Regions from separate parts of the Planococcus sp. 1R117A genome, predicted to be linked through region 3. Evidence: riboswitches for the same ligand, from Rfam matches in the RefSeq annotation. Region 3 holds a riboswitch; each other region holds the start of a gene.
What was found. A riboswitch is a leader RNA that binds a small molecule or an ion and turns the genes downstream of it on or off. The one in region 3 is predicted to bind S-adenosylmethionine.

Region 1 (4,751 bases), on a different contig from region 3:
TGATATCGGTGCGACCGGATTGTTCAATGGCGCGCACTGCACCTTTTGCAAATTCATCCCAGGCGGCCCAGACTGCTGTGATTTCGCCTTCATTCGGATATTGCTTCAATACCGCTTCCATTTGCGCCTGTGTATCAAGAGCTGTGTTTTGAGTCGCTGCACCGAATGCCGTGACTTCTTTGATGCCTGTATTATTTTTCAAAAATTCTTCGTAAGCGACTTGGCGGCGTTCCATCGGGGCAAAGCCGGCTACCCAGATTTTTACGATATTGGCTTTTCCATCATGGTCGTTAGCCAATTTTTCCAATGTCATTTCAGCCATTTGCTGATCGCCTTGTTCTAAAGAAACCACGCCTTCAACATCTACTCCTGCATCAAAAGCGACAACCGGAATTCCTTTTTCCACTGCTTTTTCAACGCCTTGGTTCAATGCCTCTTTGGTGCCGTGGTCAATCAAAATTCCGTCAAATCCTTGGTTGATGGCTGCGTCCAAGTTGGATGCCATTTTTGCCAAGTCGCCGTCCGATGTAAAGACCGTTACGTTGCCGCCGAATTTCCCGACTTGTTCTTCCACGCCTTCGATATACTGCGCAGAAAACGTCCCTAAGTTTTGCTGCATGATGAGCGCGACTTTTTTGCCGGCCAACGGATTATCCGAGGCTTCTGCTTTCGCAGCGTCCGGCGTCTTTTCTTCACTGCCTTCGCCTTTTGGCTGGCAGGCAGCCAGAAATGCACTGATGATCAATAAAATGGTTAATAATAAGAGCGATTGTTTTTTCATTATTTTTCTCCTTTTTCTGCATAGAGGTTAAGAACTCCGGGAATATTTTGGTAGTAATCAGGTCTGATGATTCCTTTTTCTGTGATGATTGCAGTAATAAAGCGGGATGGAGTCACATCAAAAGCAGGATTAAAGACTTTCGTGCCCAGAGGCGCTACCGGCCGGCTGCCAATATGAGTGATTTCTTCCGCTTTCCGTTCTTCAATTGGTATTTCTGCACCGCTGTCAATGGTGACGTCAAACGTTGATGCGGGCGCCGCTACATAAAATGGAATCCCATAAGCATCAGCGAGAATCGCCAAGTTGAGTGTTCCGATTTTATTGGCGGTATCGCCGTTTGCCGCGATGCGGTCCGCGCCCACGATAATGGCTTCGATGTCTTTCGCCCCAATGGTGTGGGCCGCCATGCTGTCGGTGATAAGCGTGACGTCCACTCCTGACTGCTGAAGCTCCCAGACGGTCAGCCGTGAACCTTGGAATACCGGGCGGGTCTCACATGCAAACACTTCAAATTTCCGGCCGCGTTCGCTTCCAAGGTGAAATGGCGCCAAGGCTGTTCCATATTTCGCAGTGGCAATCGATCCGGCATTGCAGATGGTCATCACCCGTTTATGCCCTTCCAAAAGCGACAAGGCGTATTCGCCGATCTGCCGGCAGGAAGCTTCATCTTCCTGGTGGATGCGCACCGCTTCTGCGATAAGCAGCGCTTTTCCATTTTCTGCAGATTCAGCTTTTTGAACGGCTTCAAGCAATCTATCGAGCGCCCACATTAAGTTGACGGCCGTCGGACGCGACTCTCCTAGATAAAGCGCATCTTTACGCACATAATGCAGGAATGCTTCCACTGTTTCAGCATCGTGCCGCTGGGCTGCCAGTGCTAAGCCATAAGCGGCGGCGATGCCGATGGCCGGCGCGCCGCGAACTTTCAGCGTAAAGATGGCTTCATAGACATCTTCAATCGTCTCGAGTGTCAAATAGTCAATTTCATGCGGCAGTTTCTGTTGATCTAAGATGACCAACTGCCCGTCTGTCCAGGCAATTGATAATGGAATTGTCATTGCTTCAGCTCCTCAAGCAGACCAGATACCGCACTGATTGTTGTTAACCCGGAACGTTTTAAAATCAGCGCTTCGCCGGTTTGCAAAGCTTGTTTCTTTAAACGAATGCGCAAATTCTTATCTTCAATGCTGTCCAGATCTTTAACATGTGCCAGTCCGATTGTGCGTCGAATTAATTCACAGCCGGCAAAGCCAAGCGTGTCGCGGAATATCTTTTCCAATATGAACTCTTTATAGCCTGCTGTTTTTTTGTATGCTTCAATGCCTTCCCGGTCCCAAAGTTCTGAAAAGCGGGTTGAGAAAACTTCCCATGTACGTTCGATATGGTTCACAATCACTTGGCGTTCTTCGCCGCTCCGGGTGATTGACTGAACGATCAAGTTTGCCAGAAACAAGCCGACGTCAAAGCCAATCGGACCGTAAAAAGCAAATTCCGGGTCGATGACTTTCGTTTCCGATTCACTGGCAAAAATACTGCCGGTATGAAGGTCCCCATGCAATAGCGCTTCCGCTTCCGTCAAAAAACTGAACTTCAGCTTTGCCGCTTCAAGTTTCAATGGACCGTTGTTCCAGATAGCTTCGACCGTGGCTTGAAGCTCCGGTTCGTAATCATTGGTGTCGTTATTGAAAAACGGGTCGGTGAAAATAAGGTCTTCTGTTATTTTGCACAGTTCCGGGTTGGAGTATTCGGCCGCCAAGCGCTTTTTCTCAAACGGGTGCAGCGCAAAATCGGATGTATGGAACAGCGTGCGCGCCAAATACTCGCCGATGTGTTCCGATAGTTTCGGATAGGCTGCCCCCTGGATCAACCCTTCGCGTGCAATCGTCAGATGAGACAAGTCTTCCATTACGGTAATCGCCAGTTCCTCATCCATGGCATAAACGGCCGGGACCAGCCCCGGTGCAAATTCGCCGTGCTTTTGAAGAGCGTTCGCTTCAATCGTTGCGCGTTTCAAAGTCAGCGGCCAGCTTTCCCCGACAACTTTCGCATACGGCAATGCCTGTTTGATGATCAACCCTTTTCCGCTTTTAGGATCTTTGATCTGGAATACATAATTCAAGTTCCCATCGCCGATTTCGCGGCACACAAGTTCCGCTCCTTCAGGGAATGGGTATAGGCTCTGAGCCAGTGCAATGGCTTTTTCTTCGGTTAATGCTTCGTATTGTTCGGATGCTATTGTCATCATTCATCTACCTTTCCGGGTCAATATAAAAAGCCTCTTTCCGCAAGAAAGAGGCCTAGAATGATAGATTCCATGCCTCTTATCTTTCAGAAATGGTCATTTCTGATGGAATTAGCACCGTGCCTTGCGGAATTTGCATTCCGGCGCAAAAGCGCCCCTTCTCACGAAGGTATTACGGTCGGTTGCTGGGCGTCATAGGGCCAATTTCCCTCTGCCTGCTCTTGATAAGAGTACTATTTGAGTAACTATATGCTGTTGAGAAGAATCCTATCACGGTTCAGAATTGACTGTCAATAACTTTTTTAACTACAAATAATTTTGCGAATATTCATTGACAGAAAGCTTTAAGCATGAAATAATCAAAACTAATTTCTTTATTTAACCCAAATTATTTAACCCAAATTGAATACGCATTCTTATTCAGAGCAGGTGGAGGGACGAGCCCTATGATACCCGGCAACCGGTCCATTAATGGACACGGTGCTAATTCTTGCAGCCGATTTATGCGGCTGAGAAATAAGAAGTTGTTAAGCCTATTAACCTCTTCTTGTTTGAAGAGGTTTTTTATTTTGATTTTTAACAGGAGTGTGAATGCAATGAGCAGTTTAACAGCGACTTACCAGCTGTATGGCAAAGCGGGTTCATTCGGGGAAAAGGCAGAAGGAATCGCCCTGGGCCTGACGATCGGATCGTGGACCGACCTGCCATTATTGGAACAGCAGCAATTAAAACACCATAAAGGAAATGTCGTTTCAGTAACGGAATTTGAAGATTCCCCGCATCCGTTAAAGCCGGATGAAATCAAGGCTGTGGTGAAGATTTCGTATCCAAGTGCCAACTTCTCAGCGGATTTCCCAGCAATTTTAACCACTGTTTTCGGCAAATTGTCGCTGGATGGTGAAGTTAAGCTGCTCGATTTGGAGTTTGACGAAGAGCTGCTCTCCCATTTTCCGGGACCGCGGTTCGGCATCGACGGAATTCGGGAATTGCTTAGCGTTACCGGCCGGCCGCTTGTCATGAGCATCTTCAAAGGCGTCATCGGCCGCGACTTGGATTTCCTGACGTCGCAGCTTCGCCAGCAGGCGCTCGGCGGAGTGGATTTGGTAAAAGATGATGAGATCCTTTTTGATAATCCACTGACGCCTTTTGAGAAGCGGATCACCACAGGGAAAAACGTGCTGCAACAGGTCTTTGAAGAAACCGGGCACCGGACGCTTTATGCGGTGAACTTGTCGGGGCGCACTTCGAACTTGCGTGACAAGGCAAAAAAAGCACGCGAACTTGGGGCGGATGCCTTGCTGTTCAATGTCCATGCTTATGGTCTGGATGTGCTGCAGGAACTGGCAGAAGATCCGGATATCCGGCTGCCGCTCATGGCGCATCCAGCATTCAGCGGCGCTTTCACTTCTTCCAACTTTTATGGACTGGCCACTTCTCTGGCACTCGGAAAACTGGTCCGCTACGCAGGCGCCGACTTTTCTTTGTTCCCCTCCCCTTACGGCAGTGTTGCTCTTGAAAAAGCGCAGGCACTGGCACTTGGCGAGGAATTGGTGAAGGACAGTCCGTTGAAGCAAAGCTTCCCAGTGCCTTCTGCAGGCATCCATCCCGGACTTGTTCCGTTATTGATCAACGATTTCGGAATTGACAGCATCATCAATGCAGGAGGCGGCGTACATGGCCATCCGGACGGTGCAGCCGGAGGCGGTAAAGCTTTCCGCCAGGCAGTTG
Region 2 (4,751 bases), on a different contig from region 3:
AAGCAGCTGTTAAATTAGTGGAAACAGAGAAATATGTAGTCTAAGCTTTCTTTGAAAACGCAGCCTTCGGGCTGCGTTTTTTTACATCGACCAGGCGTGCTAATTTTGGTAAGCTTGGTTAAAAGGAGGTTTTAGAATGATTACCTATTATGCATATCCGAAATGTACAACATGCCGCAAAGCAAAAAAATGGCTTGACCAAAATAACATTGAATACAATGAAATTAACATTGCTGAAATACCCCCGTCTGACAGCGAACTTCGTGAAATTTATGAGAACAGCGGACTTGAATTGAAGAAGTTCTTTAATACAAGCGGCCTGAAGTACCGGGAACTCGGATTGAAAGACAAATTGAAAGAAATGCCTGAAGATCAGCAACTAAAGCTGCTGTCTTCAGACGGAATGCTGATTAAACGCCCATTGGCTTGGGATGGAAAAAAAGCGACACTTGGTTTTAAAGAAGAAGAGTTTGAAAATACCTGGAAGAGAGAGCAGTGAAATCTTGTATTTCCCCAGGCTTTATGTCAAACTGAGAAATGAGTACACTACATAATTTGGAGGGTTTCCGATGAGCACACCACAAGAACTTCGTTATTCTAAAGAGCATGAATGGGTTAAAGTTGAAGGCGGTACAGCACGCATTGGCATCACACATTTTGCACAAGCTGAACTTGGCGATATCGTTTTCGTAGAATTGCCGCAAGTTGGCGATGAAATAAAAAGAAATGAGCCATTTGGCAGCGTAGAATCAGTTAAAACTGTTTCAGAGCTTTATGCGCCTATTAGCGGGCGTGTAATTGAAGTCAACACTGAGCTTGAAGACAGTCCTGAATTTGTAAACGAATCTCCGTATGAAAATGCGTGGATGGTGGTAATCGAATCTCCAGAAGAAGCTGAGATCAGCGAATTGATGTCAGCTGAACAATATCAGGAAATGATCAACGAGTAATATCTTAAAAAGCGCCTATTACTTGGCGCTTTTTTTGCTAGCCGGGAACTATATGAAATAAGCATCTATAGGCTGAACCAATACGGAGCAGCCTTTACACCTAATCTTTCATCATATATCAGCGAGGTGTTGACTTATGGATAAAGTAATTGTGGTTGAAGGGCTAACGGATAAAACACGAATAGCGCCGCTCATTGCAGAACCCGTGACGATTGTTTGCACAAATGGTACAGTTAGTGCATCGAGGCTTGAAGAATTATTGCTGCCTTATGAAGGTTTAGATATCATCATATTGGTGGATGCGGATAAATCAGGTGAACGGCTGCGGAAACTTGTTAAACGCGAATTCCCTGAAGCCCGGCATTTTTATATCAATCGCAGTTACAAGGAAGTGGCAGCGACGCCGATCCGGATCTTGCTCGATGTGCTGATTTCAGCAAATGTTCAAGTCAATAAGTTATTAACTGAGGGATGAAATCGATGAAAGAATGGACACATAAAGAATGGCTGAAAGAAAAGAACACTAGCTCTGCCGCGGCTTATTATTTGTATACGCCGATGTGCGGTACATGCCAAGTTGCTTCTAAAATGATGGATGTCGTAAAAGAGTTGTTCCCGGATTTGCCGATGGGCAAAGCGAATTTGAATTATGTTCAAGAAATCGCCGAATTGTACAAGGTGGAAAGTGTGCCTTGCCTGCTCATTACAGAAAACGGGCAGCTGAAAGAAAAGATTTACGCATTCCAGTCTGTGCCTTACCTATACGGAAAATTGAAATCTGTTGACGAAAAATGTCGAGCATGGTAAATTGAATTTCTGAACAATAATTTCATATCGTAACTCTTATTTAGAGTGGTGGAGGGAAGTGCCCTATGAAGCCCGGCAACCGTCATGAAAATGAAATGGTGCCAAATCACACAAAGCAAAAGCTTTGGGAGATGAGAGAGCGGTTTTCGTGTTTTCACGGTTACCCTTCTGCTCAGTTCTGCGCGGAAGGGTTTTTTATTTTGGATTAGGAGTTGTAAAAGGATGATTGAATTAAAAGAACTGTCGAAGGTTTTCGACACGGGAAAAGGCACTTTAACAGCTGTCGACCATGTCGATCTGTCGATTTCGTCCGGTGAAATTTTTGGCATTATCGGCTATAGTGGGGCAGGAAAAAGTACATTGATCCGTTTATTGAACGGATTGGAAAAGCCTACTTCGGGGACGGTAACAATAAACGGCCAAAATATCTCGGCAAGTAAAGGACCAGAGCTGCGGAAGGCGCGCCAGAAAGTCAGTATGATTTTCCAGCATTTTAACCTTCTGTGGTCACGTACAGTAAAAGAAAACATCGAATTTCCGCTTGAAATCGCAGGTGTTCCAAAAAACAAGCGCGACGCCCGCGTTCAGGAATTGGTGGAATTGGTTGGGCTTACCGGTAGAGAACATGCTTATCCGTCTCAGCTGTCGGGTGGCCAGAAACAGCGTGTCGGCATTGCCCGTGCGCTGGCTAATGAACCTGAAGTGCTCCTATGTGATGAAGCTACTTCAGCACTCGATCCGCAGACAACCGATTCGATTCTGGAACTCTTAGTCGATATCAATAAGCGTCTTGGGCTTACGATTGTTCTCATTACCCATGAGATGCATGTTATTCGGAAGATTTGCCATCGTGTCGCTGTTATGGAAGGCGGCCGCGTCGTTGAACTGGGAGACGTATTGAATGTCTTCCAGGCACCAAAACAGCCAATTACGAAGCGTTTTGTCGCTCAAGTCACCGATACGGAAGATTCTCACGAAACGATTAAACATCTGCGGGAACTTTATCCGACAGGCGAATTGGTGAAATTGGTTTTTGTCGGTGAACAGACAGAACAGCCTATTTTGACTAAGCTGATCCGGAAATACCCTGTAGAGATTAATATTGTGCAAGGAAATATATCGCACACGCAGCGAGGAGCTTATGGAACATTGGTTTTACAAATGAAAGGTTCGCAGCAGCAGATATCCGAAGCTCTCGCATTCTTGAATGCTGAGAGTGTCCAGACGGAGGTGATGGCAAATGATTGAGTCATTATTTCCGAATGTCGATTGGGACAGCATGTGGGAAGCGACGCTCGAAACATTATATATGACAGCCATGTCGACATTCTTCACTTTTGTCATCGGATTGGTTCTGGGAATCGTCTTATTTTTGACGGCACCGAAACAATTATGGGCTAACAGTGTGGTGAATTGGCTGACTGGAGCATTCGTCAACATTTTCCGTTCGATTCCGTTTATCATTTTAATCATTTTGCTGATTCCGTTTACGAAATTTCTCATCGGCACGATTCGAGGGCCGAATGCTGCATTGCCTGCTTTGATCATTGGAGCGGCGCCATTTTATGCGCGCATGGTATTGATCGCGCTGAAGGAAATTGATAAAGGAGTCATCGAGGCTGCGCGTTCTATGGGCGCAACAACTTGGACGATTATCCGTAAAGTGCTGCTGCCGGAGTCCAAACCGGCATTAATTTCAGGTATCACAGTTACAGCGATTGCATTGGTTGGATATACTGCCATGGCCGGAATTATCGGTGCTGGAGGTCTAGGAACACTTGCGTTCTTGGACGGTTTCCAAAGAAGCCGGGAAGATGTTACGCTAATGGCAACTATTTTGATTTTGATCATCGTTTTCGCAATCCAGTTTATTGGTGACCGAATGACTACCAAATCTGATAAACGCTAACAGCTAAACTATAAAAAACATAGAAAAAGGGGACCAGTTACATGAAAAAATTACTAGCAGGATCATTATTGACAGCACTTGTACTTGCAGGCTGCGGTGGCGGCAACGGCGGAGCAAGTGAAGAAGAGACAAGCACATTAAAAGTGGGTGCTTCAAACGTACCGCACGCAATTATTTTGGAACAGGCAAAGCCGCTCCTTGAAGAGCAAGGAATTGAATTAGAGATTGAGACATACCAGGATTACATTTTGCCGAACCAAGATTTAGAAGCTGGAGAAATTGATGCCAACTATTTCCAGCACGTTCCGTATTTGGAGTCACAAAAGAAAGAATTTGGCTATGATTTTGAAAATGCAGGCGGAATCCACATCGAGCCGATCGGTGTTTATTCTCAGAAATATGCTTCATTGGAAGAGCTTCCTGAAGGGGCAACAATTTTAATGAGCAACTCAGTAGCCGACCATGGCCGTATTTTATCGATGCTTGAAGCTCAAGGCTTGATTAAATTGGCAGACGACATAGACAAAACGACTGCTGAAGTGAAGGATATTGTGGAAAACCCGAAAAATCTTGAGTTTGATGCGAACTATGAAGCAGCATTGATGGTTCAATTATATGAAGCAGGCGAAGGCGATGCTTTGTTGATCAACTCAAACTATGCAATCGATGCAGGATTGAGTCCATTGGAAGATTCCATCGCACTTGAAAGTTCAGAATCTCCATACGTCAATATCATCGCAGTCAATAAAGGCGATGAAGACAGCGAAAATATCAAAGCATTAGTTGAAACCTTGAAATCACAGGAAATCCAAGACTTCATCTTAGAAGAATGGGGCGGGGCAGTAGTACCTGTCAAATAATAATGATATAGCTGAATACACGTCATAAAACTGGATGTAGACTCGATTTTTTGAGTCGGCATCCAGTTTTTTTATTTTAGATAATAATTTTAATATTTCGCGTATTGTAGAATCTATTCTAATTACTAGACCAATATGATACTTTTGTATAATAATAAAATACAGTTGTTCATCTAGGGAGGACACATCATGAAAATTAAATTCGGTCTTTTACCGAGGATTATT
Region 3 (4,751 bases):
CCGTGATGTTTTTCATCTGTTCATCATTGGATGTCTTGGTCTCAAAACCTCTCTGCACCGACTTAACACCCGTCCTTTCCGGAACACCCCATAGACGGCAAATGAATCAAATTAGGTTCAATCATTAAAAATCCCCAACCAAAGAGAAGACGGTGTCCAGGCCGACATCAGCCTTCCCTCAAGTTCTTGTCGCTTCTTTCATAGTTCTGTTATTAAAACTATCCAGCAATACGTAACCAAAAACCAGTCCAGCAACTGTCGGTACAGTCGTTCCGCCTATTAAGATGATTTCCGGAATGGCAATCCATCCTATTATGAACGGCATGAAAGGCAAAAAAGACATCAATACCAGAAAAAGTGATGGCAAACCAATTGCAGCAAAAATGGGCCAGTCGAACTTTCGAGACTTGTTCTCTTTCGCTTCAAGAAGAAATTTCGGAGTACGCAGCAGCAACCCCAATGCTACAGGGAAAAGTGCAATAAACACTCTCAGCGCAGCTGGCTCAAATGTTTGTTGCGCCATCTCATTCAACTGCTCTTGAAGCTGCATGCCAAAATACAATACAAATCCCAGAACTATTGTCCAGGCGAAATAATATAGAAATCGTTTCAAAACCATCTCCTCCTTCATAGGGATTGCACGGGAACTATTCATTGTATGCTTATATACGATGGGAAAAGAAAGATGGTTTCATTAACTTGAAATAATTTCCTGTTAGCTTGTTTAAAAGTCGTTTGCAATCAAAAAAGAAAGAAGAAGCGCTTTTTTAAGCACTTCTCCTCCCTGCTGATCGAGTAATTTTAATTGTTTGCCGTTACTGGCACACGTGTATATTGTTTTCCAGGATGGACAGGCGATAAATGAGCGCCTTCTCCAAATAAAGCATCACGCAAAGAATTTCCTTCGTATTCTTTTTGCACAAGTCCCCGCTCTTGAAGAATCGGCACAACGAGTTCAATGAAATCTTCAAAAGTTCCAGGTGTGATAGCGTAAGCGATATTGAAGCCATCGATGCCTGTTTCATTTACCCATTTTTCAAGCGTATCGGCAACCTGCTCTGGAGATCCGACAGTGAATGGCCCAAGTCCGCCAATGCCGACATATTCTTTAATGTCATTGACCGTCGGTTTTCTGCCCGGCAGGATTTTGGTGAAGTTTTCCAAAGCGGACTGAATGGCATCATTTTCAATGTATTCAAGCGGCTGATCCGGTGCATAGCCGGACAAATCAATGCCGGTCCAACCTCCGAACAAGGCGAGAGCCCCTTCATGGCTGATATGCTTCTTATAGTCATTGTATTTTTCAATCGCTTCTTCTTCAGTTTTGCCGACAATCGGCGTCAGCAAAGCAAGAATCTTCACATCATCTTTCTTCCGCCCGGAACTCTCAACTTCCGCATGTATTTTATCTACCGTTTTTTTGGCCAGTTCAATATTCGGCGGACCGATGAAGACACATTCAGCATGTTTTCCGGCAAAAGCCACACCTTTTTTAGAAGCGCCAGCCTGGTAAAGGACAGGTGTCCGCTGTCTGGAAGGTTCCGTTAAATGGGCACCGGGCACTTTATAATATTTCCCTTCATGCTGGATATCATGCACTTTTTCAGGATCTGTATAAATGCCATTCACTTTATCCAGCAGCACGGCATCTTCTTCCCAACTGGATTCCCATAATTTATAGCACACTTCCAAATACTCCTCGGCAATGTCATACCGCTCGTCATGCTTGATCTGGTCGTCTAACCCGATATTGACAGCCGCGCTCTTGAGATAAGAAGTCACAATGTTCCAGCCGATGCGGCCTTTTGTTAAATGATCCAGCGTAGAAATCCGGCGGGCAAAAGTGTATGGATGTTCATGGGTAACGGAAGCTGTGACACCGAACCCCAAATGTTTCGTGACTGCTGACATAAGCGGCACGACCAGCAGCGGATCGTTGACAGGAGACTGCGCCCCTTGCCGGACGGCGGCATCTCTGGAGCCATTATAGACATCATATGTACCGAGGACATCCGCGATAAAGATGGCATCGAACTTTCCTTTTTCCAATAGCTTCGCCAATTCGATCCAATACTCGCTGTCTTTGTATTTATGCGATTGATCTTCGGGGTGCGTCCAGAGCCCAGGTGATTGGTGGCCTGCACAGTTCATATCAAATGCATTTAAATAAATCCGTTTGTTTGTCATAAAAATCCGCTCCTTTGTGTGCACCGTTTTTGGTGTTTCAACTAACCTTTTTAACACAATGATTGATTTGAGGATTTACTATTGCCTTTTCTTTATATACTTGCCGTATTTAAATTTGAGGACAATGAACAAAATAAAAAACCTCCTTTTCTCGATAAAAGAGAAAAGAAGGCTGTATATGTACACAATCCCGCTCTTATCTCCCAAGAATAAAATTCTTGCTGGATTTAGCACCTTTCTGACAAATGTCAGAGGTTGCTGAAGCGTCAACGGGCCAGTCCCTCGGCTTCTCTGGATAAGATTATTAAATTAAAAATAATCATAATATTAAATCAATGGAAAGTCAACGTAATTTGTGAAAATTTTATTTATCCTATAAGTCTTATTGTTTAACTTGGATTAATTGTATGAAGAAGAACTTTATTTTGATGGTAGCTCCATGAAATTCCTTTGCACTTCAAAAAAACAACTGATGCTTTTTTTTGATTCTTGGTTACTGCCATCAAATAATGTCCTCTGCTTTCTAGCGTTCTTCTCTAGTTCTCACATCTATACATTCTATTTTCTTACAAAATTTCATAGAAGTTATCGTGCATATGTTTAACTAATGGACCAGATAGGGAAAGACACTAGAATAACGATAATAAAGAAAGAGGTTTGATAATATGCCAAGAATCGCAGTAGAACATCCGTTTACAGACATCCAACTCGCATTAGGGAAAAGAGGATATCAGGCAGACATGCTTGACCAGAAAGAAAAAGCAGCCAAATACGATGTCCTGGTCGTCCGCAATTCTGAAAGCTACGACCACCTTCGCTTCAAGGGCTCCTTAGTGGAAGTAAGCGGAAGCACGGTTAACGAAATTGTTGACGAAGTGGAAGAACGTTTGCAGCGCGCTGGGAAAATCCCAGGCCAGCCGGATGCAGCGAAAAGTGAATCCGGCAGCGGGTTTTTCGCAGGCCTCTTAAGCGGAGCAGCGATCGGCTCGGTAGTGGCCCTTCTTTTAGCACCGAAAAGCGGCAAAGAACTCCAAGTTACCGTCAAAGAAAAATTAGCCAGCAGCAATTCGAGCGGTGATGGAAGCGGAAAATTGAGCCAAGTGAAAGAAAAAGCAACTGACTTGGCCAACCAGGCTAAAGAAAAAGCCACGGAAGCCACGACTCAAGTGAAAGAGAAAGTTTCCAGCTCGTCTAAAGACCCGCAAGGCACTGAAACTTCAAGAGATTCTTCATCATTGAATTAAAATAACGAGGATAAAAAAAGCCGAAGCGCCCACTTCCCAGTGGATTCTTCGGCTTTTTATATATGGCAGCTTGCCTGCTTGATCCTGCATCAAACAAAACTTTTGTCAGAAGCAATCGTTCGGTTGCGGGGATGTTCCGAAAGAATAGAAGAGACTAGTTTCTTTACAATAGGTTGCTGTGAAGAAAAAATTTCATTTTTGTCTTGGCTGGTTGCGATCAACCTGCCTTTTTCCATGACTGCTAAAGCATCCGAAATGGAATAGGCAGCTCTGATATCATGGGTGATAAATAGATAAGAAAGGCCATAGACCGATTTCAATTCCTTTAACAAGTTCAGGATATTTGTTTGGTTCACCATATCGAGACTGCTGACGGATTCATCCAGGACCATCAATTTCGGCTTTAAAGCGATCGCTCTGGCAATATTGATCCGCTGCAATTGCCCTCCGCTGAACTGCCGGGGGTATTTTTTCATATCTTCCGCATCCAGCCCTACCATATCCAATAAATGCGCAATCGTCCGTTTCATCTCGGATGCCGACAGCCTTTCGTAATTTTCCAAGGGCTCCCCGATAATCTTTTCCGCCGTCATGCGCGGATTCACCGATGAATAACTATCCTGAAAGACCACTTGAAGATTTCTTCTGAGACGTTTTCGGGTAATGGAATCCATTGTATAAATGTCTTGGCCTTGGAAAATGACTTTGCCTTCTTCCGGCTTCTCCATCCCCAGAATGACTTTGCCTAACGTGCTCTTGCCTGCCCCACTTGTTCCAAGAAGCCCCAAACACGTCCCTTCTTCGATAGTAAGAGACACATCGGAAAGAACCGGTGATTCTCTTTCCTTGCGCCAAAAAGAACGGTTCGGGCCGTAGGCATGTGTAACGCTTTTGACTTCCAGTAAACTCATAGACTCCCGCCTTTCCGCTCGTTGCCTGCCGATTCTAGATAACCAGTTTTTTCATCTGTTCGTTTATTGGCAAAACAGGTCTGGCTTGGAGCAGTCTTTTTGTATAGACATGCTGAGGGTGATCGAATAGTTGGAAGACATCTGCTTTTTCCACAATCCGTCCCTTTTGCATCACGGCCACTTCGTCGGCCAGTTCCGAAATTACCCCTAAGTCATGTGAAATCAGCAAGATTGAAGTGCCGCATTCCGTCCGGAGCCGATCCAGTTCCTTAAGCACTTGCATCTGGGTGGTCACATCAAGGGCTGTTGTCGGCTCGTCGGCAATCACGACAGATGGGCGCAGGCACATCGAAATTGCGATCATGACGCGCTGGAGCATCCCGCCGCTCAGCTGAAAAGGATATTTCCG

Region 1: it holds a riboswitch for S-adenosylmethionine, as region 3 does, so the genes downstream of both, mtnK (S-methyl-5-thioribose kinase) here and ACSFXN_RS06985 (LLM class flavin-dependent oxidoreductase) in region 3, are expected to answer to the same signal.
Region 2: it holds a riboswitch for S-adenosylmethionine, as region 3 does, so the genes downstream of both, ACSFXN_RS16595 (methionine ABC transporter ATP-binding protein) here and ACSFXN_RS06985 (LLM class flavin-dependent oxidoreductase) in region 3, are expected to answer to the same signal.

Annotation. Positions count from the first base shown of each region.
Region 1 is NZ_JBPRLO010000001.1:1,014,653-1,019,403, forward strand. Features, by position in the region: gene ACSFXN_RS04780 (sugar ABC transporter substrate-binding protein) at 1-781, opposite strand, end outside; gene mtnA (S-methyl-5-thioribose-1-phosphate isomerase) at 781-1,839, opposite strand; gene mtnK (S-methyl-5-thioribose kinase) at 1,836-3,026, opposite strand; SAM riboswitch class I at 3,100-3,254, opposite strand; SAM riboswitch class I at 3,437-3,546, shown strand; gene mtnW (2,3-diketo-5-methylthiopentyl-1-phosphate enolase) at 3,620-4,751, shown strand, end outside.
Region 2 is NZ_JBPRLO010000006.1:52,326-57,076, reverse strand. Features, by position in the region: gene ACSFXN_RS16620 (acyl-CoA dehydrogenase family protein) at 1-44, shown strand, start outside; gene ACSFXN_RS16615 (arsenate reductase family protein) at 137-499, shown strand; gene gcvH (glycine cleavage system protein GcvH) at 570-950, shown strand; gene ACSFXN_RS16605 (toprim domain-containing protein) at 1,087-1,425, shown strand; gene ACSFXN_RS16600 (thioredoxin family protein) at 1,431-1,757, shown strand; SAM riboswitch class I at 1,791-1,895, shown strand; gene ACSFXN_RS16595 (methionine ABC transporter ATP-binding protein) at 1,980-3,005, shown strand; gene ACSFXN_RS16590 (methionine ABC transporter permease) at 2,998-3,666, shown strand; gene ACSFXN_RS16585 (MetQ/NlpA family ABC transporter substrate-binding protein) at 3,708-4,526, shown strand; gene ACSFXN_RS16580 (dicarboxylate/amino acid:cation symporter) at 4,716-4,751, shown strand, end outside.
Region 3 is NZ_JBPRLO010000002.1:318,889-323,639, forward strand. Features, by position in the region: gene ACSFXN_RS06980 (hypothetical protein) at 179-613, opposite strand; gene ACSFXN_RS06985 (LLM class flavin-dependent oxidoreductase) at 802-2,187, opposite strand; SAM riboswitch class I at 2,381-2,489, opposite strand; gene ACSFXN_RS06990 (YkuS family protein) at 2,853-3,431, shown strand; gene nikE (nickel import ATP-binding protein NikE) at 3,521-4,342, opposite strand; gene nikD (nickel import ATP-binding protein NikD) at 4,377-4,751, opposite strand, start outside.